4 regions of the Vibrio aestuarianus genome follow, and region 1 is predicted to be linked to each of the others. Evidence: predicted binding sites of a transcription regulator. Region 1 holds the regulator's gene; each other region holds the start of a gene.
The links. Region 1 encodes MetJ, which represses methionine synthesis genes. Its sites were predicted from a motif close to TTAGACNTNTANANGTCTAA; they were not measured.

Region 1 (7,654 bases):
TCAATCAGCAAGACATCTTCTAACGAGGTGATGATCTTAGCCCCACGTCCAGAAGCAAGCACACGCTCGATATGGGTTGAACCGGACTCGGGTTGATAACTGCAACGTAAGTGCAAATCCATCGAGCTTTGAGCGACAGGTTGTAAAGTTCGGCTGTGCAATACTGGCGCGGCCAAGCGCGCCAGTTCGCTGGTTTCGTCTAAGCGCAGCAGTGGCAGCAAACAAGCATCGCTGACAATGCGTGGGTCTGCGCTGTATACCCCAGCGACGTCGCTCCAAATCGTAACACGGTTAACTTCGGCCAATGCACCGATCATGGTGGCGGAATAGTCAGAACCATTACGGCCTAGCAATACGGTATCGCCTTGCTCATTTTGTGCCATAAAACCAGTAATGATGATGCGATGATGAACATGCTGTGCCAAAACTTCTTTTAAAAGAGGATAGGAGCGAGAACGGTCAACTTCCGGTTGTGTGCCTGTTTCAGCGCGCAGAAAAGCACGTGCATCTTGCGCAACTGCGGCGAGATCATTTTGGTTGAGTAATGCGGCTAGTAAGCGCGAAGACCAAACTTCACCATGGCCCAATACGCTGGCTTGTTGGGCTGCACTTAGCGGTGCAGACAATTCACCTAACGCGCGTATTTCGGCATTTAATAGGTCGCGCAACGTCTTGGCTGAGTTGTCATCAAGTAGTGCGTCGATTAAGTTAGTTTGAAATTGACGAACCGCTTGTAGGTTCTCATGCGCTAATCGACCATCTTTTTTGAGAGCCTCAAGAAAGGCGATCAAGTGATTGGTGGTTTTGCCTGCCGCAGAAACCACCACTAAGTCGTTATTGTGTGAATACTCTTTTAAGATATTCACCACTCTTTTATAACATTCAGGGTCAGCAAGGCTACTGCCACCAAATTTATGCAGTTGTCGCAATGCCGTCATTAAAATGCCTCCTTGGCTTTGGCAAAGGCTTGTTGTAGATCGGCAATTAAATCATGAGCATCTTCTAAACCCACTGACAGGCGTAATAGTTGCGTTGAAATGCCGGCTTCAGCCAAAGCTTCGTCACCCATAGCGCGATGTGTCATTGATGCTGGATGGCAAATGAGGCTTTCGACACCGCCCAAAGATTCAGCCAGTGAGAACAGCTCTAACTGGCCGACAAAAAACTTCAACTGCTCAAAGCTTCCGGCAAATTCAAAACTGAGCATTGAGCCAAATCCTGACTGCTGTTTTTTCGCAATTTCATGGCCTGGGTGTTGTGGCAGACTAGGGTGATAAATCGTTTTCACCAATGCTTCGTGTTGCAAATAAGCTAAAATTGCACCCGCATTTTCCTCATGAACACGCATGCGAGCACCCAACGTACGAATACCACGCAGTGTCATATAGCTGTCAAATGGTGTCCCCGTTGCGCCAAGGCAGTTGCCCCACCAGGCTAATTCTTCAGCGTGTTGCTCGGTTTTGGTAATAACAACGCCACCGATCACATCAGAGTGACCATTGATGTATTTTGTAGTGGAGTGGATAACGAAGTCTGCCCCAAGCAACAATGGTTTTTGAAATATAGGGGTAAGGAAGGTGTTATCGACGGCTACGAGTGCACCAACTTGATGCGCTTGGTGACAAATGTCGGCAATATCGACAACGCGCACAAGTGGGTTCGAGGGGGTTTCTAGCAATACCAATTTCGGTTTTTTAGCCAGCGCAGCACTTAAAGCTTCATGGTCAGATTGATCAACAAACAAGACATTGAAATCGCCTTTTTTGGCGCGAGTATTAAATAGACGATAGGTACCGCCATAACAGTCATGGGGGGCAACAATTAGATCATTTGCGCTAAGAAATGCAGACGCCCATAAATTGAGTGCAGAAGTGCCGCAGTTAGTGACGACAGCGCCAAGACCGGACTCGAGCTCATACAGCGCTTTTTCAAGCAAGCCGCGGTTTGGATTCCCTGAACGGGTGTAATCGTATTGAGGTACTTCACCAAAAGCAGGAAAGCCATAATTTGTCGAAAGATAAATTGGTGGTACAACAGCGTGGTATTGAGAATCTGATTCAATACCAGTACGAACAGCGATGGTGGCTGGCTTGCGAGTAGTCATAACGGTTTCCTTGCCTAATAAACTCACTGAGAGTGACATCCTACAGGGGTATTCTTATCTTCTTTAGAGTTGCCGCCGAGAGAAACTCAAGTTACTTTGGGTATACACCATATCTGATAATGTTTGATATTGCTGCTTCCCAGACTGATAGCGTTACACTTTACCGATCAAAAAATAAGACGTCAACACTTCTGGACGTCTATATGTCTTTGCTTATGGCGGTAAATCCCGCTAAAATCAGCCATCAAACTTTTTCTGACAAATTACGATAACGAAGGTGCGCAATGGCAGACTGGAATGGGGAATACATTAGCCCATACGCTGAACACGGTAAAAAAAGTGAGCAGGTGAAAAAAATCACCGTTTCAATCCCATTGAAAGTGCTGAAAGTATTAACTGATGAACGCACTCGCCGTCAGATCAATAACTTACGTCATGCAACCAACAGTGAGTTGCTATGCGAAGCTTTTTTGCATGCTTATACCGGCCAACCTTTACCGACCGATGAAGATTTAAGAAAAGATCGCCCAGATGATATTCCAACAGAAGCGAAAGCATTGATGACCGCGATGGGCATTGAGTTTGAAGCATACGATGATGAAGCGTAACGCGCCACATCGATAACACTTTGTCTTTATTTTTGGAAAAGTGACCACAATGGTGTGCTGATCTGCAAAACCTGCACATGATTTTTCTGATATCACTCAAAAACAAAAAAAACCGCAGAACGAAAGCTGCGGTTTTTTTGTTTTCAAGCGACAACGTTACTCTTGCATGTAGCCTTCTGGCATTTCAATGCGAGCTACGCCTGAGTCAACCGCTGCCTGAGCGACGGCTTTTGCTACGCGAGGTAGTAGGCGAGGATCCATTGGTTTTGGAATGATGTAGTCAGGACCAAAACTTAGAGATTCAACTCCAGCTGCTTTAAGTACTTCAACAGGTACTTCTTCTTTGGCCAACTGGCGAATGGCTTCGACAGCCGCTAGCTTCATTTGATCATTGATTTCACTGGCGCGTACATCTAAAGCACCGCGGAAGATGAATGGGAAACACAATACGTTATTAACTTGGTTTGGATAGTCACTGCGGCCAGTACCCATAATTAAATCATCACGTACTGCATTGGCAAGTTCTGGCTTAATTTCAGGATCTGGGTTTGAACAAGCGAACACAACCGGCTTGTCGGCCATCAGTTTCAATGCTTCCGCTGGCAGTAGATTCGGGCCTGATACCCCTAGGAATAAATCAGCGCCAGTGATGGCGTCTTCCAAGGTTCGCTTATCGGTGTTGCTCGCAAAAAGCTGCTTATATTCATTCAGATCATCACGGCGGGTGTGAATCACACCTTTACGATCAAGCATGTAGATTTTTTCACGCATCGCCCCACATTTGATCAGCAGTTCCATACATGCTGTTGCTGCTGCACCTGCACCAAGACAGACAATGGTACATTCGTTTAGATTTTTGCCTTGTAGTTCAATAGCATTGAGCATGCCCGCTGCCGTAACAATTGCCGTTCCGTGCTGGTCATCGTGGAAAACTGGAATATTACAACGCTCAATTAAGCGACGTTCAATTTCAAAGCAGTCTGGTGCTTTGATGTCTTCGAGGTTAATGCCACCAAACGTATCGGCAATATTGGCGACGGTATCGACGAATTCATCAATGGTACGGTGTTTTACTTCAATGTCGATTGAATCAAGGCCAGCAAAACGTTTGAATAATAGTGCCTTACCTTCCATTACTGGCTTAGAAGCCATTGGCCCTAAGTTGCCTAAACCAAGAATTGCAGTGCCGTTAGAGATAACTGCGACCATGTTGCCTTTCGCTGTATATTTATAAACGTTATCTACATTTTGTGCGATTTCACGAACCGGTTCAGCAACGCCAGGGCTGTAAGCTAGCGCGAGATCTTCAGCTGAGTCTGCTGGTTTCGTGAGAGATACCGCGATTTTACCTGCCGTCGGGTAAGCGTGGTAATCGAGCGCACGTTGACGAAATTGTTCTTCTGCAGTCAATTCTTGATTATGGTCATCTGACATAGGTTTAGGTGCTCGTATTGGGTTGGAAAGGTCAATGATTCTAATGGATGTCAGTCAAACTTCCTAGGTAGGAACGCGACGTGCTTCATTAAAAATGGCTGAAAACCGTGCTGATAAGACCTGAGAGTGATGACAAAAATCACTATATAAAAAAAATGCCAATAAAAAAGGATGCCGAAGCATCCTTTTTTAATTCTATTACAAAATAGTAAATAATTACTTTTTGCTAGATAGAGCACCGAAACGCTTGTTGAAGCGATCTACACGGCCGCCTGTATCAACGATACGTTGCTTACCAGTGTAGAATGGGTGACATTTGTCACACACGTCTAGGTGGATAGATTCTTTGCCTAGAGTTGAGCTGAACTCGAATGCGTTGCCGCAAGAACAAGTTGCGCTAACTGCTTTGTATTCTGGGTGGATACCAGCTTTCATGGGATAACCTCAAATTGGGCCGTGTCGCTATCCGAATCTGAGCCGGACACCACACGTAGTTAATAAAAAATGTTGATACCGCTTCATGTTCAATAGTGAGCACTAAGCCATATCATCAAGGCGCGATATATTAATGAATCATCTGCAGTGGATCAAGCCATTTCGCCGCTATTTTCGCCACATTTTTGTACAGTGACGAAGCTCGAATTTAATGGAAGCATCCAGTAGACTGTGTTTTCTTACTTTTTGTACCACTAATGGACGATTATGCGCCCCACCATTGCACGAGTTGCCTTACCTGTACCACTGGATAAACAGTTTGATTATCAGATCCCTGGGCATCTGTTTCCGATTGTAGGTGGACGAGTGTCGGTGCCGTTTGGTCGTCAGACTCTAGTTGGGGTTGTGACGGCATTGGTCAGTGAATCGGATTTTCCATTAGATCAGCTCAAGCCGCTCAAGCAAGTATTAGATAACCAACCCGTATGGTCAGATAAACTCTACCGTTTACTGTCGTGGAGCAGTCAATTTTACCAATACCCATTGGGCGAAACCTTGTTTAATGCACTACCTTCAGCATTACGCAAAGGCAAAGCGGCCGATTTCTCTACTTTACTGGAATGGCAATTGACGGTTGCCGGACGCAATCAATTGATGCAAGGTTTTGGTCGAGCGGTTAAACAAGCCAAAGTAATGAAAATGCTCGAAGGTGGGGCGGTTTCACACCAACAGTTTATTGATGAAGAAGTAAGCAGCGCAGTATTAAAAACGCTAGAGGAAAAAGGGTGGATTGAATCTGTTGAAAAGAAACCCATTGCCAAAGCGTGGCCACAACAATTAGAAGCGGCAGTTGAAAAGCCTAAGCTAAACCATGAGCAGGTGATCGCGATTGCCTCTATCAACAGCCACACCCAATTTGCTTGTTATCTGCTCGAAGGCGTTACAGGTTCTGGGAAAACAGAAGTCTATTTAAACCTCATTAAACCAGTATTAGAAAAAGGACGCCAAGCGTTAGTTTTAGTGCCTGAGATTGGCCTAACTCCACAAACGATCAACCGTTTTCGTAAGCGATTTAATGTGCCTGTGGAGGTGGTGCACTCTGGGCTCAATGATACTGAACGCCTTAATGCGTGGCTCGCGGCTCGCGACAAAATAGCGGGTATTGTTATTGGCACCCGCTCAGCTCTGCTGACTCCTTTTGCTGACCTTGGCATTATTATCGTTGATGAAGAGCATGACGCGTCTTATAAGCAACAAGATAGTTTGCGTTATCACGCACGCGATGTCGCGGTGATGCGTGCTCATCTTGAGCAAATCCCAATTGTACTTGGTTCGGCCACTCCGGCTTTAGAAACATTACATAATGCGTTAACGGGCAAATATCACCACCTAACGCTGACCCAGCGCGCTGGTGTGGCGGTTCCAACCAAGAATAAAGTGTTGGACGTCAAAGGTCTGTTTTTAGAAAGTGGTTTATCAGCACCATTAATTGCCGAGATGAGAAAACATCTGAGTGCGGGCAATCAAGTGATGCTGTTTCTTAACCGACGTGGTTTTTCTCCGGCGCTGATGTGCCATGAATGTGGCTGGATAGCGGAATGTAAGCGCTGTGATGCTTACTATACCTTCCATCAATACAGCAGTGAGATGCGCTGTCACCATTGCGGTTCACAGCGTCCTGTGGTGCATCAATGCCAAGGATGTGGCTCAACTCAATTGGTGACCGTTGGCGTTGGGACTGAGCAACTCGAAGCGCAACTGGCGCAGATTTTTCCTGATTACAAGACCATTCGTATTGATCGCGACAGCACGCGTCGTAAAGGCAGCTTGGAAAACGCGTTAGCTTCGATTCGCAATGGTGAATATAAAATATTAATTGGCACTCAAATGCTTGCTAAAGGACACCATTTTCCCGATGTCACTTTGGTTGCACTATTGGATGTCGATGGATCGCTATACAGCAGTGATTTCCGCGCCTCGGAACGTTTGGCTCAGCTGTTTACTCAAGTGGCGGGACGAGCAGGGCGAGCCAGTAAACCAGGGGAGGTTATTTTGCAAACTCACCACCCCGAGCACAGCTTGCTGCAAGCGTTACTGAACAAGGACTATCACCACTTTGCGCAAACCGCCCTAGAAGAACGAAAAATCGCGATGCTGCCACCTTATACTTACTTGACCTTATTTAAAGCGGAGGGCAATCAAGCGCAGATGGTTGAAGAGTTTTTGCGTCAAGTTCGTCATACTCTAGAGGCTCACCCTTTATTTGATGGGAGCTGTTTAGTGCTTGGGCCTACTCCGGCACCACTGGCTAAACGCGCGGGTAAATTTCGTTGGCAACTGCTGTTGCAAACTCAGACTCGTTCGTTGATGCAAAAGTTATTAATGAGTGCTAAGCCAGCGATCACTATGTTGCCATTATCTAAAAAAATTCGTTGGTCTTTAGATATTGAACCGCAAGATCTCAGTTAAACCTGGCTATCGTTTTTTGTGTAATAAGCTGTAACGCATTGAAGCAAACGAGTGCTAAAAAATCATGCTGTTATTTTTATCAAGAAAATGAATCATCATCACTGTGATGAAGTTCACGCTTATTATGCAAAATTTGTTAATCTGACCGTAACTTTCTGTCTGGAAATGAATAGACTATCCAACATACCTTTGAAGTAAATGGCGGGTAACGGCATTTATTTTATAGCAATAATAATGTGTGGATTTTCCACCAACGAAAGACTTGATAAGAGGGTTAATTTCTATGGCGACAATGAAGGATGTTGCCCAGCTTGCCGGTGTATCAACAGCCACAGTATCAAGGGCATTGATGAACCCAGAAAAAGTGTCATCCTCAACGCGTAAACGTGTAGAAGATGCCGTTTTGGAGGCTGGTTATTCACCAAATTCTCTCGCTCGAAACTTACGTCGAAATGAATCAAAAACTATTGTGGCGATTGTCCCTGATATTTGTGACCCTTATTTCACAGAGATCATTCGTGGCATTGAAGACGCAGCTATGGAGCATGGTTACCTTGTTTTATTGGGTGACAGTGGCCAGCAGAAAAAGCGCGAGCGATCTTTG
Region 2 (7,654 bases), 2.4 Mb from region 1:
TTTCATAACCACGGCGCTGTGCTTCAAGCAACATGGCAAAGCTGGAATCTTTTTTAATATTAATGGATGCAATGGGATCCATTACGATACCAAGTTTAATCATTGATTTTCTCCGGTTAGCCAAGGTCGCCGAAACGAACTTGAAGGGCAGTAATTGCAGTTAAGGCAGCCGTTTCAGTGCGAAGCACGCGTGGGCCTAACAGGGTTTCTTCAAATTGATATTCTTCCGTCATGCGGATCTCTTGTGCCGATAATCCGCCTTCAGGGCCAATCAATAAACGTACTTTAGTGACAGGCTCTGGCAAGGTGTTAATTGAATATTTAGCTCGTGGATGCAGGTTAAGTTTTAATGCATCACTTTGTTCTGCACACCAAGCTTCTAGCTGCATGATAGGACGAATCACCGGAACGGTGTTGCGGCCACATTGCTCACAGGCACTGATCGCAATTTTCTGCCACTGTTCGAGTTTTTTCTCGAATCGTTTAGCGTCAAGTTTAACGCCGCAACGTTCAGAAATCAGTGGTGTAATAGTATTCACCCCCAACTCAACCGATTTTTGGATGGTGAATTCCATTTTGTCACCACGAGAGATGACTTGTCCGAGGTGCAAATTTAATGGCGATTCACAGCTACTCTCTACGCGTTCTGCTGCTTCGACCAACACGCCTTTTTTCGTCACTTCGCTGATAGTTGCTGGAAATTCAGCGCCACTTCCATCAAATAGCAGCACTTCTTGACCAACTTGCATGCGTAACACTCGGCCAATATGTCCAGCCGCGTCATCACTTAACGCGATGGTGCCGAGCTGCGAAATTGGGGTCGGGTGATAAATTCTAGGGATGCGCATGGTAACTTCCTGCCTGACATTGAATAGCCACTAACATGGATGCTTTTAGCTGAAAAAACAAGGGGCAAGAATGAGTTTCAGCCATCAAGATTAAACGTTTCAACGGATTATGAACCACATTGCTTTTGAACAAATGGGTTGTGGTTGCCTTGTACTTTAGCAATGCGTTGGTCACGCTTACATTCCCATGAATCTGCCGGATATTGGCGATTCCATGCCTGCATTAGCTGAGTTTGTTGTTTTGATAGCTGAAAACCATATTCTTGGCTCATGTACAAGTAGGTACGAGCAATCGACCCGCGTGCTCTATCCGGTGGCATGACTTTACGTTGCTTGAAATTGACCTGCATTTCACAGCGACCATAGGTTTCACCATCCACTCCATTCCATTGACTGAAATTGTAGTTTGAGCGATCACCGTTAACTTCTCCGATTGCAGGGGTTAAGTTGTGTAGATCCGCCTCCATAGAACGAAAAGCGCTATCATTCTTGGTGCAATTTTTACGCCCGCCACTTTGCCAGCATTGACGCTGGTGACCAAATTGCCAAGCAGGAACCACATGCTCCCATTCAATACGGCTGGCGCGGGTTTGTTGTTTACGTACTTGATAGCCACAAGCTTGTAAGTCTGGTGTACCTTTACGACCTTGCCATTCAATGTCACAACCACAATAAAAACTAATTGGATGATCTTGATAGATCTTCAATGCTTCTTTCTTTGCTTTAGAAAATGAAGAGGGTGGTGCTGATAGTGCACTAAACGAGAGTAATGCTAAGAGCCCTGCGACAGACAATAAACGAAGATACGACATAATTTAGACTGATATAAGTGTGGTTTTTCTCAGTCTAACACTCAGGATGAGGAATTATAAATGATGTTTTTATCGTTATTTTTCGGGGATGGTCATCACGAAAAGCAGCGAATAGAACACTAATTTAAGAAAGCTGTACGCCTGTAAAGATCAGAGTTTGCGAACATTGTTGGCAGCGATAAGTGGCTTGATGGCGCAACACTTTGTTATGGCGACGAATAGTCAGAGGATAGCGAGTACAGTCGCAGCGATATTCAAAGGTTTTGCCTTGTACAGAAGAGACTTCAAACCGATGAGTGGTATTGGCGGGTAAATGAAAGACTTGATTCATCACACTCTGCCACTCTTTTCCGTGTGGACGGACTCGACCATAGCGTTGATAAGTAATGAGGTGAGCGATTTCATGTGCGATCACTTCATCTAAAAAAGCTTGTGTGTTTTCTGCAAATAAAATGGGATTTAAGCGAATTTCCCAACGTTGTAAGTAAGCTTTTCCAGCGACTTTGCCTCTGAGTTGGTAATTTAATGTTGGCAAAGGAAAGGGATGTCGAAAATGGTCGGATGCGATATCAATACATTGTTTAACTTTTGCTTGAGCGCGGTAATGTAACTCAAAGTTTTGCACGTATTTATTCCTAAAAAGCCCTTACTAAAAAGTAAGGGCTTGTGTATTTTTTATCTACAATGCAGTTGCTTATTTCAAGCCAGCGAATTCACGAAGAATAGCGGCTTTATCTGTTGCTTCCCAAGGGAATTCTTCACGACCAAAGTGGCCGTAAGCGGCAGTTTTCTTGTAGATTGGTTGTAGTAGGTTCAACATTTCTTGCAGGCCGTATGGGCGTAGGTCGAAGTGTTGACGTACTGCTTCGATAATGATCTCTTCTGAGACTTTTTCGGTACCAAATGTTTCAACCATGATAGATGTTGGATCAGCAACACCAATTGCATAAGAAAGTTGAATTTCACAACGGTCAGCAAGGCCTGCAGCGACGATGTTTTTCGCTACATAACGTGCTGCGTATGCTGCACTACGGTCTACTTTTGATGGATCTTTACCAGAGAATGCACCACCACCGTGACGCGCTGCGCCGCCGTAGGTGTCAACAATGATCTTACGACCAGTTAAACCACAGTCACCCATTGGTCCACCGATAACAAAACGGCCGGTTGGGTTAATAAAGAATTTGGTTTCTTTGCTGAGCCATTCTGTTGGCAATACTGGCTTGATGATCTCTTCCATTACCGCTTCGCGTAGGTCTGGTGTAGAGATAGAATCACAGTGTTGAGTTGAAAGAACGACTGCATCAATACCAACGATTTTTCCTTGGTCATATTGGAAAGTAACCTGAGATTTTGCATCAGGGCGTAACCAAGGAAGAGTACCGTTTTTACGAACTTCTGCTTGTCTTTGTACCAGACGATGAGAGTAGGTAATCGGTGCTGGCATTAGGATTTCTGTTTCGTTAGTTGCGTAACCAAACATGATACCTTGGTCACCAGCGCCTTGCTCTTTAGGATCGGCTTTATCAACACCTTGGTTGATGTCTGGAGACTGCTTACCGATAGTGTTCAATACGGCGCATGAGTTTGCATCGAAACCCATGTCTGAGTGCACATAACCGATTTCACGTACTGTTTGACGAGTTAATTCTTCAATATCAACCCATGCTGAAGTGGTCACTTCGCCACCAACCATCACCATGCCTGTTTTTACGTAAGTTTCACAAGCAACACGAGCTTTTGGATCTTGTTCTAAGATGGCGTCAAGGACAGCGTCAGAGATTTGGTCTGCAATTTTATCTGGATGACCTTCTGATACGGATTCAGAAGTAAACAGGTGCTTAGCCATGAGAGCTCCAATTTAAGTAGTTGGTCGGTGGCAAGTCGCTAGCAACTTACCACCTCAATTCATTAATTTATGTAGGTGTTTCTACATCTAGACGTCTATTCTAGTTTTGAATGGTCGAATTACAAGTAATTTTTTTCTGATCTGAAAGCCAAACGATTGCTTAAGTTTGCTCAAAATTTTTTGAATTTGGGTTAATATCCTAAAAATAAGCCACAAACAGCCGGATTTCCTCAGTAAAACGTTTGCAGTGATAAAAGTGCTTTGAGAGAATAGCCGCGCTGTTTTCAGCCCAATTTCGTTACTTTGAATTCGCTTAATGCACTCAGGAGCAGACATGTCTTCCCGTAACCTTCTTTCTAATAAAGAACTAGCCAATGCAATCCGCGCTCTTAGCATGGATGGTGTTCAACAAGCCAACTCTGGTCACCCAGGCGCACCAATGGGGATGGCTGATATCGCTGAAGTACTTTGGCGTTCTCACCTAAATCACAACCCACAAAACCCACAATGGGCAGACCGCGACCGTTTCGTTCTTTCCAACGGCCATGGCTCAATGTTGATTTACTCTTTGCTGCATCTAAGCGGTTACGAGTTATCGATTGATGATCTGAAAAACTTCCGTCAACTGCATTCAAAAACCCCGGGTCACCCAGAATATGGTTATGCACCGGGTGTTGAAACGACTACAGGTCCACTAGGCCAGGGCATTACCAACGCGGTTGGTATGGCAATGGCAGAGAAAGCACTAGCCGCACAATTTAATAAAGAAGGCCACGACATCGTCGACCACTTCACTTATGTATTCATGGGTGATGGCTGTTTGATGGAAGGTATTTCTCATGAAGCTTGTTCTTTAGCGGGTACGTTAGGTCTTGGCAAGCTGGTTGCTTTCTGGGATGACAACGGCATTTCTATTGATGGTCACGTTGAAGGTTGGTTCTCTGACGATACACCTAAACGTTTTGAAGCGTATGGTTGGCACGTTATTCCTGCGGTTGATGGCCACGATGCTGAAGCTATTAATGCGGCAATTGAAGCGGCGAAGGCTGAAACTGGTCGCCCAACTTTGATTTGTACTAAAACGATTATCGGTTTTGGTTCTCCAAATAAAGCGGGTTCACATGATTGTCATGGCGCGCCTCTTGGTGCGGAAGAAATTAAAGCTGCTCGTGAATTCCTAGGTTGGGAACACGGACCGTTTGAAATTCCTGCTGATATTTATGCACAGTGGGATGCAAAAGAAGCAGGTCAAGCAAAAGAATCCGCTTGGAACGACAAATTTAAAGCATACGCTGCGGCATACCCAGCGGAAGCGGCAGAACTGAAACGTCGTTTAAATGGTGATTTACCAGCACAGTGGGAAGAAAAAGCCAGCGCAATTATTGCCGACTTGCAAGCTAACCCTGCCAATATTGCATCACGTAAAGCGTCACAAAATGCGCTTGAAGCCTTTGGTGCAATGCTACCAGAATTTATGGGCGGCTCTGCTGACTTAGCACCTTCTAACCTTACTATGTGGTCTGGTTCTAAATCACTGACTGCGGAAGATTTCTCGGGTAACTACATTCACTACGGTGTGCGTGAATTCGGTATGACTGCCATCATGAACGGTATTGCACTTCATGGCGGTTTCGTTCCTTACGGCGCAACGTTCCTAATGTTTATGGAATACGCACGTAATGCAATGCGCATGGCCGCTCTGATGAAAATTCAGAACATTCAAGTGTACACGCACGACTCTATCGGTTTGGGTGAAGATGGCCCTACGCACCAACCGGTTGAGCAAATTGCTTCACTGCGTTTAACACCAAACATGAGCACATGGCGTCCATGTGACCAGGTGGAATCAGCGGTAGCTTGGAAACTGGCGATTGAGCGTAAAGATGGCCCATCTGCGCTTATCTTCTCTCGTCAGAACCTAGCACAGCAAGAGCGTACTGTTGAGCAAGTGGCTAACATTGCTAAGGGTGGTTACATCCTGAAAGACAGCGATGGTAAGCCTGAGCTAATCCTAATTGCGACAGGTTCAGAAGTTGAGCTAGCAGTGAAAGCCGCAGAGCAACTAACCGCAGAAGGTAAGAAAGTACGCGTGGTATCGATGCCTGCTACTGATGCATTCGATAAGCAAGATGCCGCTTACCGCGAAGCAGTATTGCCAGCAGACGTGACTAAGCGTATCGCGATTGAAGCGGGCATTGCAGATTTCTGGTACAAGTACGTTGGCTTTGGCGGCAAGATCATCGGTATGACCACCTTTGGTGAGTCAGCGCCTGCTGATCAGTTGTTCGAGATGTTTGGCTTCACTACTGAAAACGTAGTGAAAATAGCCAACGAGCTGCTTGCTTAATTGACTTTAGGCATACAATAAACAGAGCCTCGCTTGTTATAAGCGGGGCTTTTTTTATTGTCATCCCTAAACCACCGCCTTGGGCGGTGGTGATTGAACCTTGGGGCTATTGCCCGAATGAGTGCCCATGCTAGAAGTAAACCTCTTATTCACCATAAGTAAGAGGAAACTAAAAACATGGGCGATTATAGAAGTTCATCACATGTATATTGGCGTTGCAAATACCACATAGTTTGGACACCGAAATACAGATTTAAGATCTTGAAAGGGCGTTCAGTAATCCGCTTGTTTAACAAGTTCCCACATATAAGAAAGAAACCGTGGGGTAATCATTTTTGGGCAAGGGGATACTTTGTTGACACAGTTGGTGTGAATGAAGAAATCATCAGGCGTTACGTAAGGCACCAAGACAAGAAAGATCAAGAATATGAGGCGCAGTTAGAGTTGAAGATAAACTAGCAGCGCAGGGATGCCCCCTTATAGGGGGCTATAAACCAAAGCCGCCTTCTAAGAAGGCGGATTTTTACTTGCTCGACGTATCAACACTGTGAGTGAGAATCAAAGCGTTCAGGGAAATTCTATTTAACGTTTTATTAGGGTGTTGCTCTTAGCTGCTATCGGTTACTATTTGTGCCACTTAAAAAAGTTAAGATGATAGAAGAATGCTTAAAGTCGCAATCAATGGTTTTGGGCGTATCGGACGCAATGTATTACGTGCGATATATGAAAGTGGAAAGAATGAGCACATTAAAGTGGTTGCCGTGAACGAGTTGGCGCAGCCTGATGCGATGGCTCACCTTCTGCAATATGATACAAGTCATGGTCGATTTGGAAAAAAAATCAGCCATGATCAAGAGCACATCTATATCCACCATGACGCTTTGTCGCAAGCAAAGGGAAAATACGACTCGATTCGGATATTGCATCTTAGCGAAATTAAACTACTTCCTTGGCGCGATTTAGGCGTCGATATTGTTTTAGATTGTACGGGGGTGTATGGCTCTAAAGCTGATGGTCTAGAGCATATTGAAGCCGGTGCAAAGAAAGTGTTGTTTTCTCACCCGGGGGCGAATGATCTGGATAACACCATCATCTACGGTGTAAACCATGAAACGCTTCGTGCGGAACACCGCATAGTCTCTAACGGTTCTTGCACTACCAATTGCATTGTTCCTATCATCAAAGTGCTTGATGAAGCGTTTGGTATCGATTCGGGAACCATCACTACTATTCACTCTTCAATGAATGATCAACAAGTGATCGATGCTTACCACACAGACTTGCGTCGTACTCGTTCTGCCAGCCAATCTATCATCCCGGTTGATACCAAGTTGCATAAGGGGATTGAAAGGATCTTTCCGAAATTTTCTAACAAATTCGAAGCCATATCAGTGCGTGTACCGACAGTAAATGTGACGGCTATGGATTTAAGTGTCACAATTAATACAAATGTGAAAGTTAATGACGTAAATCAAACCATAGTTAACGCATCTCAGTGTACATTACAGGGCATTGTTGACTATACTGAAGCGCCGCTTGTTTCCATCGATTTCAACCATGATCCCCATAGTGCGATTGTTGATGGTTCACAAACAAGAGTAAGTAATGGGCAGTTAGTAAAAATGCTCGTTTGGTGTGATAACGAATGGGGCTTTGCGAATCGTATGCTGGATACGGCGCTCGCAATGCAAGCATCCGAGTAGTAGCAGGATGATGGAGAATTATTTATTTTTTTCCTTGAAATAAATAATGATAATCTCCATATCAATAACCAGTTTGAAGAATTAATAGGCTCGGC
Region 3 (7,654 bases), 870 kb from region 1:
GTAACTTTGAACCCACCCAAACTGAGTGGTTTGAAAGCCCGCAAGATTTTCAGCAAAATATTCCACCATATCGTTACGTTCAGCTTCACCGTGCACCAATACGTCCAAATCTAATGCCTCTTGGCGTTTTACAGCATCGGCAATGTGGCCTTTTAATGCCGCTACATATTCGCTTTCAGAAAGTTGACCTTGGCGATAAGCACTACGTTGGGTGCGAATTTCCGCTGTTTGAGGAAAAGAACCTATCGTTGTTGTTGGCAAAAATGGCAAACCAAGAACTTCCGCTTGGTGATGCGCACGCTCTGCATAAGGTGCGCTTCGCTCCGACAATGCAGAAGTAATACTATTTACGCGAGCTTGGACCTGAGGTTTATTCACATGAGTTGCACTCTGACGCGCTACAATCGGCAAACTATAGGTATCACAAGATAAAATAGCGGCTGGATCGCCATCTAATGCCTTGCCCAATAAAGCCACTTCCGTCACTTTTTGCTTAGCAAATGCGAACCAACTTTGAACCTCCGTTGATAAACTTTGCTCAAGATCTAAATCTATCGGGCTATGCAGTAGTGAGCATGAACTCGCAATCCATAATCGCTCACCCAACTGATTTTTCACCGGCTGTAGACGAGCTAATAACGCAGCAAGATTGGCTCGCCACACATTTCGCCCATTTACGACCCCCAACGAGAGTACCCAATCACTTGGCAACTTTTCGACTACAGCTTCAAGTTGTTCTGGAGCGGCGGAAAGGTCGATATGTAAGCCGTGAACCGGCAGCTCAACAATCTTATCGAGCGTATCAACCACCGAATCAAAATAGGTAGTTAATAACAATTTCACATCACCACTGATCACTTGGTAAGCCAGTTTTAGTACATCTTGCCACTCTTTCTCTAACTCTAACGATAAAATCGGTTCGTCGATTTGCACCCATTCAACGCCTTGTTTAGCTAACTTGGCAAGAATGGTTTGGTATGCGGTTAACAAACGAGGTAATAAAGTGAGGCGATCAAACCCTTCTTCTATTTCTTTACCTAGATAAAGATAACTAAGTGGACCAAGCAACACCGGTTTCACTTGATGCCCGGCCTTCAACGCTTGATTGGTTTCTTCAAATAACTGTGGCCAACTGACACTAAACGTATCATCTTGGCTAAATTCGGGCACAATGTAGTGGTAATTCGTATTAAACCACTTAGTCATATCTGACGCTGCACTACCAGCACAGCCACAGCTTGCTTGCGATTGACCACGGCCAACGCGAAACAAAGTGTCTAAATCAGGAAAACCATTATTGTGGCGCTTAGGAACATGTCCGAGTAGCAATGTGGTGGTGAGCACATGATCATACCAAGCAAAATCCCCTACTGTTGTAAAACTAAGCCCAGCTTGCTGCTGTAGAGCCCAATTGTGCTGACGAATGGTGCTACCCACTTGTTTTAATTGATCTTGTGTACTTTCTCCACGCCAATATTTTTCAAGCGCAAACTTGAGTTCACGTTTTTCACCAATACGCGGATAACCTAAAATGTGTGTGGTTGTCGTCATCTTCCTAGCCCTTATTCTGTTGGTAGTGTTGAACTTTTATCTTGATAATTAAGAAGTCCAGATGGCTAAACTATCCACTTGAATGGGCCAGCGAACAACATCCAATTATTCAACATGTTCATTAAATAAATTCATGTTATTTTCGACAACGTTAGGTCACCTCAAAATAAATAGCCATCTAGATGTTTACAGCTCCCTACATACAGCGTAAGTTAGTGCAATTAAAGCCATCTATTTCAAGAGATAATGAGGAAATAGTCACGATGATCGAACTTAAGCATTTGCGAACGTTAGCTTCGCTAAGAGATTCGGGTTCATTGACCTCGACCGCAACGTCTCTCCACTTAACACAATCAGCGCTTTCACATCAGATTAAAGATTTAGAGGCAAGAATTGGCGGGCAGTTGTTTTTACGCAAAACTCGTCCTGTAAAATTCACCTCAGAGGGAGAAATTTTACTCAAACTTGCCGATGAAATTTTACCCAGAATGGCAAGAGCTGAAAACGAATTAGCGAGTCTGAAAGAAGACGTAAATGGGCGTTTGCACATGGCAATTGAGTGTCACTCTTGCTTCCAGTGGTTAATGCCAGCATTAAAGGAATATCAACTGGCTTGGCCAAGTGTCACGTTAGACTTTTCATCCGGCTTCGGTTTTGAACCCTTACCCGCTTTGCTAGCAGGAGAACTTGATCTTGTCATTACTTCCGATATTTTGCCTCGATCCGAAGTCCACTACGAGCCTCTATTCGACTTTGAAATGCGTCTTATCACCTCAACCGCTCACCCTCTTGCAGAAAAAACGATCATCGAACCTAGCGATTTAGCCTCGCAAACCATGTTGACTTATCCGGTCCAAAAAAACCGCTTGGATGTCGTAAAACACTTTCTGCAACCCGCAGGCATTGAGCCAGCAAAATGGAAACAAGCTGATAACACATTGATGTTGGTACAAATGGTATCTGCAGGTTTAGGGGTAGCCGCACTGCCTAATTGGGCAATCAGTGAATTTTCTAGGCAAGGACTGATCACCAGTAAGCCATTAGGTAACGGTTTATGGCGGCGGTTATTTGCAGCCACCCGTCATAGCGAAAAAGATAAACATTATCTGCAAGCTTTTTTCGTCACCGCTCGACAACAATGCAAAAGCCACCTTGATGGCATCAAGATGGCTTGATAGTTAAACAAAAATATTAACGGGAATAGGATTTGAATTGGTTAGTCAGTGGATCGTATTGGTAACCTAAGACATCTAGTTTACCAATAACACCTTCCACATCCATTTCGTACATACTGGCAAGTTCTTCAAAGCTGTCGCACTCTAAGCGCAGTTTTTCATTCACAATGCCCAGTAAAATAACACTATCAAAGCGGCTGACGTTACTTAGGTCCATCACAAGCTCCTTTACCAAAGAGGTAATAAAAGCCTAGTCGCAAAATCATCTGCAAAAAGTGACCAATATCTAGAGAATAAATAAACCTTGGAAACTTGTGCTTGCCGCTAACATAAACAGTAGGGCAATACCTAACTGGATTTTTTCTGCACTTTTTGAAAATAAAATATGCCAACACCAGGCGATAATTCCTGCGATCATCAAACCAAAACTGGTTAGCAAAGCCAATGTCGCTTGTGTTAACGCTTGATCATCTAAGCCATAAGCTTTCGGTACAACACAAAGTGCAACCCCCATCGCACATAAAATGCCGATGATAGGAAGTAGTCGGTGAAATGCTTGCAGACGCGTACGTGCAATCGTCAACAGTAGATGAGAAAAACATGATCCAAGTAAACCCACTAATATCACATTGGCAACGGATGCTGGCCAATTCGCCTGCTCAGACACCAGAATGGCAACATAAGCTAATGACAACCCGTTAGCTAGATAAAGTACCCATAATGGGCCTTCATCACGTGTTTTCTTGGTTTGTACTTGAGAGTAAAAATAGAAAATGGCAAATACGACCATGAACGCTTCAATTTTAATAGAAGCCACCGCGAGCCACAAAACGCCAATCGCTGGCAATAAGCGGTGAATACGCCCACGTTGCCCCGGACAAATCTCCCCTCTAACTAATACGAGAGTCAAGATAATTTGTGCACCCAGTAACATCGGAGCAAAAACAGAAAGTAACGATTGAATCATGCTATATGGCCATTAAAATGTGTCTGGGCGCGATGATAGCAAATTTATTCAGCTGACTAGAAGTCAGTTCGTACTCAGATGCATCAAAACATCATCTGCCGTTATTATTCCTACATATCTTCCCTCTCGTACAAGCACCCAAGGAAAAGGGATTTTTTTCTTAATTAGGTGAGTAACCGTTGATAGTTCCGTCATAACATCTAATTGAGTGAAGGTTGTGCTCATTAGCTGATTGACAGGGCGCTTCCAAATAACACTTTCTTTTGCATTTTCAAGTTCCGTACCCATTGATGGACTCAAGTGTAAATTCAATGCGGCTTTATTGACTAAACCCACACACTGCCCATTGTTGATAACAGGCAGTGAGTCGAGAGCCGTTGCTTGAACGTACTGATTAGCTAAGAAAATGGAATCACCAGGGTCTAGCCTAGGCACGTTTGAGCGAACCAAGAGCAATAATGTATTGGCCCTATCGCTTTCATCTTCAGTTGTATTAATCACATTCAAATGCGCTTTGTAGCGATTCGCATGAGCAATATTTTCTAATGGTAACGGTTTAGAAAATAAATACCCTTGTAAGTAGTCAACACCGAGCATTCTTAACACTTTCATTTCTTGTTCGGTTTCCACACCTTCGGCAACCACCTTAACGCCTAGAGTATGAGAAAGGTCTGTAACCATTTTGACAATACTGTACTTACGAGTACCAACCGCAATATCCGTCACAAATTCCTTATCAATTTTTAATAAATCGAATTGGCGATCACTCAAATAAGTAAAAGAAGAGTAACCCGTGCCAAAGTCATCAATCGCTATAGATACACCTAACTTGCGCAATTCATTCATTGCATCATAGGATTTCCCCCGGCTTCTTGGCTCGAAAAATAGGCACTTTCCGTCAATTCAATCGTGATGTGTTTGGGGTTACAACCGCTACTTTTAATAATGGCTGCGGTGTTGTTTAGTATTACATCCGAGCTTAGCGATGTATTCAAAGACCGATTGATGGTAATTCCTGTCTCTGAACCAAATATTTTTTGTAACGTAGCCAAACTTCGCAGAGAGATAAAAGCCACTTGTTTATCAAGCTGAGGAATGATGTTCAGCTCTTCAGCAATGGTGATCATTTCTTGAGTGTCAACCAGTTCACCAGCTTCATTAGTGAAACGACACAACGCTTCAAATTTAGCTATCTTGAGCGTTTTGGTGTCGACAATCGCTTGGAAATAAACGGCAATATCACCCGTCGCTATTTTTTTGGTCACTAAATCCTCCAACGCTTTTCGTCGTTGAAGCTGTTCATGAATACTACTTTGATAGAAATTAACCGATTTACCTTGGCCGCCATGCATCTCTAACATCGCTTGTATCGCATGTGAGACCATGTGTTTAGGGCTATTTGCATCTTGTCCAAACACTGAAACCCCAATCCGGCACTTAGAAATCATTTTAAATATTTGCGGTGGCATTTCATTTTTAATTTCATAGATAAACGCCTTAATTTCTGACGAAATCAGAGCACTTTGATTGGTATTCGCTTCACAGGTTGTTGCTAAGCAGACACCAAAAATATCAGCGCCTAAGTAGCCTGAAATACGCGCGGTCGCACTTCTGAGCAGCATATCTGAAAACAATTTGCGATCAGAATAGGCGGAATCCCCCTCAAAAATAGGGTTTAAGGCCATCAAAATAATTAAACGATTGTGATTACCCACTTCGCAGATTTGATCGAGTAGAGAGATAAGCTTGCTCTTAGTAGGTAACTGGGTGTGGACATCGACCTCATCAATTTCGACTTGCGCCGTTACTTCTCTTTTTTGGGAAACATCCAACGTTAAACCAAGATAATAGCTATCCCCATTTTCTAGCTGTATTTTCTGAACCGTTAGATCTCGCGGTGATGCGTGACCTTTTGCATGGCGGTTTAAAACCACACCATTCCAATAACCTTTGGTTTCAATATCACTCCACATTTGTTTAAAAAAACTTGGCGAGTGTTTTCCAGCATTAAAAATATTGGTTTTACAACCGAGCAACTCTTGCTGCAAATAACCAGTTTGTTTTTCAAATAAAGTGTTACAAGCCAAAATACGTGTTTGGCTGTCAGAGATCACAATACCATGGTGTTGGTTATTGATAATACTTTGGAATAACCCCGCCACGCTGACTCGCGTTTTCTCACATAACAAGACGGTCATCAGTCCACTTAGTACACCCCGCTGCTCAAGGGATACAGAAAAACTGACAAAGCAAAATGCATAAGACTGGGTGACTAGGCAACAAGAGAACTGCTCACTTTTCCCTGTTTTCAATACGTTAGTAAAGAGTTCTTTGGCATGGGCAGCGATATCTTGCGTCATATAGCTCAAAATATCGTTGACCTTTTGTGGTGCTGAATCATCAGGGAAAAGAGTGGTAAACATGTGTTTATCACAATCGAAATCTGAGGTGTTAATGTTGAAAGACCACCACATTTGTCTATTCTGTAAACTACCTTCTATCACGGTCTATATCCTTTCTGCATTTGCTATTTTCCATAATAAACTCCGTGAGTTAATGACAAGTATAGAACGTTATTATTCATATAATCTCATAATTTTAGTGTTTCGAATGTGAGGTAGGTAGAACTGGCTACTCTTGATCTTAATCGCTATAATGCCCGGCTAATAAATCAGAGGTCAAAATATGCACAGCAACATCACTCCTATTCATCAATATAAAAAATACTGGGCAGAGTGTTTTGGAATTGCGCCATTCTTGCCAACCAGTAGAAAAGAGATGGATGCCCTAGGATGGGACAGCTGTGACATCGTGATAGTCACTGGTGACGCATACGTTGATCATCCAAGTTTTGGCATGGCGATCATTGGGCGCCTATTGGAAGCGCAAGGTTTCCGTGTCGGTATCATCGCGCAGCCACAATGGCACAACAAAGACGCCTTTATGGCTCTGGGGAAACCAAACCTATTTTTTGGTATTACCGCCGGCAATATGGACTCGATGATCAACCGCTATACCTCTGACAAAAAATTACGTCATGATGATGCGTACACACCGAATAACGAGGGTGGTAAACGTCCAGACCGAGCAACGCTTGTCTATTCGCAGCGCTGCCGCGAAGCTTACAAAGAAGTACCGATTGTGCTTGGTGGGATTGAAGCGAGCTTACGACGCGTTGCGCATTACGATTACTGGTCGGATAAAGTGCGCCGTTCCGTCTTGTTTGACGCCAAAGCTGACATTCTGCTGTTTGGTAATGCAGAACGTGCGTTAGTTGAAGTCGCGCACCGCCTTGCCGATGGCGAGAACATCGCTAGCATGACTAATATTCGCGGTACGGCGGTTAACCTTGCCTCCGAACCAGAAAATTACACCATTGTTGATTCATCTCGTATTGAGAAACCGGGCAAAGCATTTGTACCGATAAACCCATACGCGGTGGAAACACAATGCGAAACTAATCAAGAAAAAGAAGCCGAAGCAAAACCAATCACGATTCGTCCTTCTCGTCATGATGCCGCCACGACCGCTGTGCGTATACCTGCATTTGAAAAACTCAATAATGACCGCATTCTTTATGCCCACGCCAGCCGTGTACTGCATTTAGAAACCAATCCGTATTCAGGTCGCGCATTGATTCAGCGCCATGGCGACCGGGAACTGTGGGTTAACCAAGCGCCTATTCCACTCACCACTGAAGAGATGGATTACGTATTTGGTTTAACCTATGCCCGCGTACCTCACCCTATGTATGGAAAGGCGAAAATTCCGGCTTACGATATGATCAAAACCTCGGTCAATATCATGCGTGGCTGTTTTGGCGGTTGTTCATTCTGTTCTATCACCGAACATGAAGGGCGTATTATTCAAAACCGTTCTAAAGAATCAATTTTGAATGAAATGGAAGAGATACGCGATAAAGTGCCTGGCTTTACTGGGACCATTTCTGATTTGGGTGGAC
Region 4 (7,654 bases), 970 kb from region 1:
GCGGTACTTAATGTCCGTGAAGATCAACTCAAGCACTTCCAGAAAGGAGCAACGTTTAATGCTTATATCCCAGCACTAGAGACCAACGTAGAGTTTCAAGTTGCTCATATTGCCGTGATGGGTGACTTCGCCACTTGGCGCTCGACTGATGCCTCTCAAGGCTTTGACCTACGTACATTCGAAGTTGAAGCGCGCCCGACAACGCAAATTGAAGGACTGCGTATGGGCATGAGTTTAGTAGTTGAGTTATAAGCCGTATGTCAATTCAACCTCGTTCACAGTGGCCTTTACTGCGTCATGACCCTTGGTTATTGTCGTGCCTAACCTGGGTGCCCATTGTATTGGCATTCAGTATTTGGTGGATCTTTTCACAAGGCATTGCTCGTGACTTACCGATTGGCGTCGTAGATTTATCTCATAGCCAGCTATCACGGCAATTGGTGAGGGAGCTTGATGCGACCTCTACCCTAACGGTTGAGAAACATTACCAAGACGTTAGTCAGGCTAAAGCTGCGCTTATTGAAAGCGATATTTATGCGTACGTTGTCATTCCGTATGGTTTCGATAAATCCATCATGCGTGGTGAACAGCCACAAGTTTCCACCTTTTTTAATAGCCAATATATTTTGGTTGGCAAGTTAATCAATTCTGCTGTTGTACAAGCTCAAAGTACCTTCAACGCACAGATTGATGTGATGAAAACGTTAGCGTCAAGCAACCAAACTACCCTAAGTGCAATGGGACGAGCCGTTCCAATACGCACCCAACTGACGCCATTATTTAATCTAAACACCAACTATGCCCAATTTTTAGTGTCAGCCGCTATACCCGCGATCTGGCAAATTGTGATTGTTGTTAGCACCATTATGATACTCGCGGCTAACTATCGTCATTTTGGGTTAAAAAACTGGCTGGGTGACAGACCACTATACGTATTAGTAAGAACTCTCAAGTACTATATCCCTTTATTTATGCTGCAAGGTATAGGGTTTTTGATCTGGTTTTATCAGTGGCTTGATTGGCCAATGCAAGGGAGCTTTGGCATTTTAATTATTGCGCAAATTTTCACGACTATAGCCTGCATCATCATGGGAGCACTGTTCTTTTTCTTGACCTTAGACTCAGCAAGAGCAATGAGTTTTGCTGGTGCTTACACCGCTCCAAGCTTTGCCTTTATGGGCATCACCTTCCCCGCAACAGATATGAACTCTCTCGCACAGTTATGGCGTAATATATTGCCTATTAGTCACTATATCGAGGTACAGGTCAGTCAAGTAAGTTATGATGCCAGCGCATGGCGTTCATTTGAATATTTGGTCCCTATGTTTGGCTATGCGTTACCACTAGCCTTGATACTATTGTTGATCAAAAAACATATTAAAGCAGAGCAGTTAAACCATGACTGAAACAATAAAATTCCTCGCTCTGCTTAAAGCGGAGTTAAAAGCATTCTTTACCAATCCGGTTGTCTTACTCACCGTATTTGGTGGGGTTGTTTTTTATTCGTTTTTATATCCACTGCCCTATACTCAACAAACACCAAGAGGGCAGCTGCTAACCATCGTCAACTTAGATAAGAGCCAAGCCAGTTATCAACTTGAACGCATGGTAGACGCAACCCCTCAAGTTAAGGTTGTTCAGAGAAATAGTACCATTGAAGAAGCTAAACACGCTTTCTTGGACAGACAAGTCAGCGGCATTCTCGTCATTCCTGAACATTTCTACAGAGATTTATTACTAGGCAAAAGCCCCACGCTCGCTTACGCTGGCGATGCTTCTTACTTTTTAGTGTATGGCACTATTGTTGAGGGGCTTGTGCAAGCTGGTGGTACGCTGGCCGCACAAAGTAAGGTTTCGCGTTTAGTTATTGAAGGTGAACCTATGGCGTTCGCTTCACAGCACTTTTCAGCAACAAACATCAATCTTAAGCCCACTTTCAATGCACGCATGGGTTATGTTGATTACGTCGTTCCTGCCGTGTTTGTTTTGATCTTACAACAAACCCTAGTGATGGCATCGGGGCTAATGGGAGGCACGCAAAAACATGGACATGGGTATTGGTCAAACACCACTCCCTTGCGGCTGCTACTGGCACGCAGTGTAGTTTTGGTTGTCGTTTATTATCTTCTCAGTATGTATTACTTTGGCGCGAGCTTTAGTTCACATGGTGTTAATACGATTGGCAATGCATCGCAAATACTGTTGCTGCTTTTACCCTTTTTACTTTGCTGTTGCTTCATCGGCATTTGGCTCGGTGCGATTACACCAAGACGTGAATTAGTTACCCTTGTGGTGTTGGTAAGCTCAATGCCACTGGTTTTCTCTGCTGGTTTTATTTGGCCAATCGAAGCGATTCCTAGTCCAATGGTGTGGATATCAAACCTATTCCCAAGTACACCAGCAATTCAAGGTTTCCTTGGTTTAAACCAAATGGGCGCATCCTGGTCTCAAATTGAGCCAAAGTGGTGGTTATTGTGGGCACAGACAGCTGGCTGGGGAGCACTCGCTCTTTATCAGTTACGTCGAGTTCACTAGCATTACTCTTGCCACTGTTGGCGCATTCGTTCAACAGTGGCGTCATCAACCTCATGAATATTTTGAAACTGCCCACGGCAAATGATTATTTTTAACCTCGCCTTGTAGCGTTTAGCTAATTGCTTATACACTTTCATCTCCCAATGACGGACAAAAGTATTCGACACGACCACGCTTTCCCCTTTAGCTAACCACTGCTGTGCTTGCCGTTGGCACCATTGGTGTGCTTGTTGGATTTTTTCCGGGTGATAATGGTATTCACCATGCTCATTAACAAAGTACATATCAGCTTCTAAATGCCGACCTGGCATTGCCTTGGCTAAGGTGGATTTCCCCGAGCCAGGTAAACCTCGAACTAAAGTTAGCGTTAATGTCATAAACGGCAGCATAATCAAATTGGACGTTGGCACACTATATACCCAAACGGCTTGAAGTGCAGATAAGCGGCGAGTTGGAAAGGTATAGCGAATTTTCAATTAGATTAACTTTACTGTCGACAATCAGTTTTTATTGAGTTAACTTTGGAAGTATAGACGTCCATGATATAGCTTAGGGAGAAAGCTGTGCCGATTAAGATCCCCGATCAACTACCCGCTAGTGATGTGCTGCGTAACGAAAACATTTTCGTGATGTCAGAAACACGCGCCTCGACTCAGGGCATTCGTCCACTTAAAGTTTTGATCTTAAATTTAATGCCTAAGAAGATCGAGACAGAAACTCAGTTTCTACGTCTACTGTCTAATAGCCCACTACAAGTAGATATCGAACTACTGAGAATTGATGACCGCCCAAGTAAAAATACGCCAAACGAGCATTTAGATAACTTTTATCGTCAGTTTGAAATGGTTAAACATCGCAATTTTGATGGACTGATCATCACCGGTGCTCCACTCGGTTTGGTGCAATTTGAAGATGTGCTTTATTGGGATCATCTAAAAAGTGTCATGGCGTGGGCAAAAAATCATGTTACGTCAACATTGTATGTGTGTTGGGCTGCGCAAGCGGGGCTAAAGCTGCTTTATAATTTGCCTAAACGCACACGAAAAGAAAAACTGTCGGGTGTTTACCATCATGAAATTCAGAATCCATTCCATCCTATTTTGCGTGGTTTTGATGACTCATTTTTAGCACCGCATTCACGCTACGCTGACTTTTCACCTGAATATTTAGCAGAGCATACTGATTTAGACATTCTCGCCACCTCTGATGTAGCAGGCGTGTATCTGGCATCAACCAAAGATAAGCGCAATGTGTTTGTCACCGGGCATCCAGAGTATGACGCCCATACTTTGCACGGTGAATATGTTAGAGATCTAAGTGAAGGTATGGAGCCTGCGATCCCTGTCAACTATTATCCCAATGACAACCCAGACAACAAACCAATAGCAAGCTGGAGAAGCCATGGCCATTTGCTATTTGCTAACTGGTTGAACTATTGTGTATACCAACAAACGCCATATGATCTTGAACACTTTAGTGAAGATAAATTTACAAAAGATACCTAAAGCACTTTCATTTTCGTCAACATCAAATTAGATCATGTATTAAGTAAATGACAGAGGATGGCTTGCTAAGTCACCTTCTGTCATCCTAGCCTTCCATTATTAACGGAATGCTGACTCAAGTTTGCTGGTTAAAACGCCTCTCTTACGCCGCTACGTATTTAGAGATATCAACGCTATCGATCTGCTCTGCGGCCATAAATTGCTCGGCATATTGCTGATAAATCCCCGATGTCAGAAATAGCTTAAATAGCTGGGCATCAATATGCTGATCCTTAGCCATAAAACTCATGATGTTAATCGACTCAGATAATGTTTTCGCTTTCTTATAAGGTCGATCAGAACTGGTGAGTGCTTCAAAAATATCGGCAATCGCCATAATTCTTGCTGTAAGTGGCATTTCCTCGGCTTTAAGCCCCATAGGGTAACCTGTGCCATCCATTTTTTCATGATGTCCACCAGCAATACTTGGAATATTTTTCATTGAGCTGGGGAACGGTAATCGCTCTAACATTTTTATTGTTTGAATAATGTGGTCGTTGATGATGAACCGCTCTTCCTCTGTCAAGGTGCCGCGTTGAATAGATAAATTATACCGCTCCCCCAAATTAGCTTGATATTGGGGTTTTACCATAGAGAACCGAGGGTCGGTTTCAGTAATAACTTTCCAATCAATAAGATGCTCAGGCTTATCTTGTAAAAGCTTCTCTTGCACTGGTAGTTGCTCTGGTTTGTCTGAGTAACGTTCTGCCTCTACCCATGACAGACCAAGTCGGTTGCTGAGTGTTCTGCCCCATGAACGGTTACCAATTTGTCCAATACGTTCAATTGACTCATGAGATAAAAACTCCCCCCCCTGATTAACCTGTGCAATAAAGGCAAATTCATCATCCAACTGCTGCCACTGTAATTCTAATTGCTGGCGTAATTCTGTTGGTAATTCATTCTTCAGCGCTATTTTATACATCTTAATTTCAGCATCTCGTTTTAGCACTTCAAAGCGTGTTCGTATTTCATGAATTCGGTTATATATCGTTTCTAACTTCACCGATTTATCAACCACATACTCTGGTGTAGTTATTTTCCCACAGTCATGTAACCATGCCGCAATGCGCAACTCTTCCCACTCTTCTTCATTTAAGCGAAAACTCCTATAAGTATCATCGTTATCATGAGCCGCTTTTGCCAACCATTGAGTTAACACAGGGACTCGTTGACAATGATTACCTGTGTAAGGAGATTTGGTATCAATCGTACTCGCCATTAACTGAATGATTGAATCTAATAATGCTTTTTGCTCCGCCGACATTTTACGAGCTTCAATGGTGACTGATATATAACCTGTCAGTGCTTCGATAAAATGAAGTTGATGAGCAAGAATACGCTGCTTATTTTCTTCCGAGGAAGAAAAGCCGATCGTACCAATCACGTTCCGTCTACGATCAAGCAATGGAAAAAAAAGATACCAGTCTGATGGCTGCGCAATGGGCTTGGACGAGAATTTACGAAGTTGCTGAGCCGATATTGCAGCATAAGTCTGTTGTCCAATAAGTTTATCCATCAATTGCTTTAGACGCTCATCATCAACATCTAAGGTTTGGTATTGTTCAACATTACGCTCTCCCGTACCCTCAGCCCAAACATAGTGTGGAACCAGTTTATTTTTTTCTGAATCTAAGAGATAAACGAACGTTCCTTTTGAACCCGTTGCACGTGCGGTATCTTTACACACTCGGCCCAAAAGTTGTTCGAGATTGTGTTCTTGTGCGATAGCATTGGTCATGGAGATAAAGCGGCTGAGTGTATTTTGCATCCCTGACAAAGAACCGCGCAGCTCATTGATTTCTTTAATGTTTGAAGGGGATAAAGGCGATACTGTAAAGTCCAACTTTTCAATAGACTTCGCTTTTAGCGATGCTTGTTTGATTGGCTTCGATACCCATCGAGATACATAATAGATCATCGGTAATAAAATCAGGAGTAACAAAAATGAGCTTAGCAATGCATTAAATAAGATCTCTTCACCACTATCAAATAAGTCCGAAGCTCGGGCGATAATCAAAAGATACAAATCTTCTTTCTTATAAATTGGGATATTCACCACCTGGGTGTACCACAGATCCCCATTTATCCACTCACTATGTAGCGTATTCTTTTCACTCTTAGATTCACTAGCATGATACTCAATAGCTGACAACATCACGGCTTCATTAATGTTCTTGACCATAGGCTCACTTTGATTGCTAAAATTAGCCTGCTTGTCAAATACCGAAGGGTCACTATAGGCATAAACATACTCACTGCTGTCATAAAGTACACGTATAGAAGACGGTTTTTTCAGCGTTTGCTGTAAAGTTCGCGACAGTTCCTTAGATAACAAATTAGCAGACACAACGGCACCAGAAGCATGTCGTTGACTCACATCCAAGCCAAATTGACCAAGTTTTTGTGAATAGTGAGGAACTGAGATATTAACCCCGTTTATTTTGGTATTTTGAAACCAAGAAAAAGTACGGCTATCAGTCCTGTTATCGACACTGCTTGTGGTAGCAAGCCACTGTTTATTCGCATCATAAAAAAGATGTGTATTCTCTTTCGTGGTAAACGAGTGGTTTTCGACCATAAACATCGTATTCGCTGGGGCATCAAAATCGCTGTTTTTAATATCAGGACCAAACATAGTCACAACAAATAAGTCCCCATTTGGATAACCAACTTGATAAACCGAATCTGCGGTTGAATCAGCTAACAACTCAAATATTACGGGCACAAATTTTTTACGCTCTTCAATATTACTCGCCGTCATCAAATCAGATGATGACAGTCCACGAACCGCAGAAAAGACCGAATGGTATTTCGCTGAGAATATCGTGTGAGTTTCACTGGCAATACGCTCAAACAACGCCTGATTTGACTGCAATAACATTTTGTTCAAACTGTTTTGCGTCAGCCAAATCTGAGTTGTACTAACCACAATGGCAACTGCAAAAAATAGCACCGAAACATAAACACGAATTGAAAAATTGAAGTTCGGCAGAATGCGACTTTTTCCAAATGCCATAATGTGTTCCCAAAAAAAGAAATGGATAAATTCATAGTAGGTTGTAACGCAATAGAACGAAAACCGAATACATAACTTGTTTGACTAATTTCTCACTATTAAACCATTGATAAAAAAACGGGGGCAACTCGCATAGTTGTCATCTCACTTTCCTTTAACAGCTTGACTTGCCTAATATAGCCCGCACATTTGCTGGGAGAAAAACTTATGATACGAATGCTGACCGCACTGTATCCTTTAGTACTTTCAGGGTGCATAACTGTTACAGAAAATCACCTTGCGCAGAACAGTGATTCAGAAATCAAGCATAATCCTATCGACATGGCTGAATCTCGTCTTGCGCTTGGTTTAGGCTATTTAGACAATGGCAATATGAGCAAAGCGCGTGAAAATTTAGAAAAAGCAATACACTATGCGCCAGATGATTATCGAACTCAGCTTGCCATGGCGCACTATCATGAAATGGTAGAGGAAACTGACGCCGCCCGGCATACTTACCATGCGGCGTTGAAAGCCCATCCGAAAAACGGCAATGTGCTCAATAACTACGGCACTT

Region 2: a site for MetJ is predicted at 3,589-3,608, ahead of metK (methionine adenosyltransferase). Genes of this name have one in related genera too.
Region 3: a site for MetJ is predicted at 1,601-1,620, ahead of metE (5-methyltetrahydropteroyltriglutamate--homocysteine S-methyltransferase). Genes of this name have one in related genera too.
Region 4: a site for MetJ is predicted at 3,057-3,076, ahead of metA (homoserine O-acetyltransferase MetA). Genes of this name have one in related genera too.

Annotation. Positions count from the first base shown of each region.
Region 1 is NZ_JAKNYQ010000001.1:571,051-578,704, forward strand. Features, by position in the region: gene MCT08_RS02740 (bifunctional aspartate kinase/homoserine dehydrogenase II) at 1-938, opposite strand, end outside; gene MCT08_RS02745 (O-succinylhomoserine (thiol)-lyase) at 938-2,104, opposite strand; gene metJ (met regulon transcriptional regulator MetJ) at 2,389-2,712, shown strand; gene MCT08_RS02755 (malic enzyme-like NAD(P)-binding protein) at 2,869-4,146, opposite strand; gene rpmE (50S ribosomal protein L31) at 4,363-4,581, opposite strand; gene priA (primosomal protein N') at 4,849-7,050, shown strand; gene cytR (DNA-binding transcriptional regulator CytR) at 7,334-7,654, shown strand, end outside.
Region 2 is NZ_JAKNYQ010000001.1:2,934,535-2,942,188, reverse strand. Features, by position in the region: gene gshB (glutathione synthase) at 1-103, opposite strand, end outside; gene rsmE (16S rRNA (uracil(1498)-N(3))-methyltransferase) at 117-848, opposite strand; gene MCT08_RS13345 (endonuclease) at 956-1,660, opposite strand; gene MCT08_RS13340 (SprT family zinc-dependent metalloprotease) at 1,785-2,285, opposite strand; gene metK (methionine adenosyltransferase) at 2,355-3,509, opposite strand; gene tkt (transketolase) at 3,844-5,856, shown strand; gene MCT08_RS13325 (transposase) at 6,034-6,315, shown strand; gene epd (erythrose-4-phosphate dehydrogenase) at 6,519-7,559, shown strand.
Region 3 is NZ_JAKNYQ010000001.1:1,440,786-1,448,439, reverse strand. Features, by position in the region: gene metE (5-methyltetrahydropteroyltriglutamate--homocysteine S-methyltransferase) at 1-1,551, opposite strand, end outside; gene metR (HTH-type transcriptional regulator MetR) at 1,815-2,726, shown strand; gene MCT08_RS06870 (DUF4250 domain-containing protein) at 2,743-2,943, opposite strand; gene MCT08_RS06865 (hypothetical protein) at 3,013-3,693, opposite strand; gene MCT08_RS06860 (EAL domain-containing protein) at 3,757-4,539, opposite strand; gene MCT08_RS06855 (bifunctional diguanylate cyclase/phosphodiesterase) at 4,536-6,167, opposite strand; gene MCT08_RS06850 (YgiQ family radical SAM protein) at 6,379-7,654, shown strand, end outside.
Region 4 is NZ_JAKNYQ010000001.1:1,537,360-1,545,013, reverse strand. Features, by position in the region: gene MCT08_RS07345 (HlyD family secretion protein) at 1-252, shown strand, start outside; gene MCT08_RS07340 (ABC transporter permease) at 258-1,406, shown strand; gene MCT08_RS07335 (ABC transporter permease) at 1,399-2,535, shown strand; gene MCT08_RS07330 (ATP-binding protein) at 2,538-2,912, opposite strand; gene metA (homoserine O-acetyltransferase MetA) at 3,099-4,040, shown strand; gene MCT08_RS07320 (HD domain-containing phosphohydrolase) at 4,183-7,098, opposite strand; gene pilW (type IV pilus biogenesis/stability protein PilW) at 7,306-7,654, shown strand, end outside.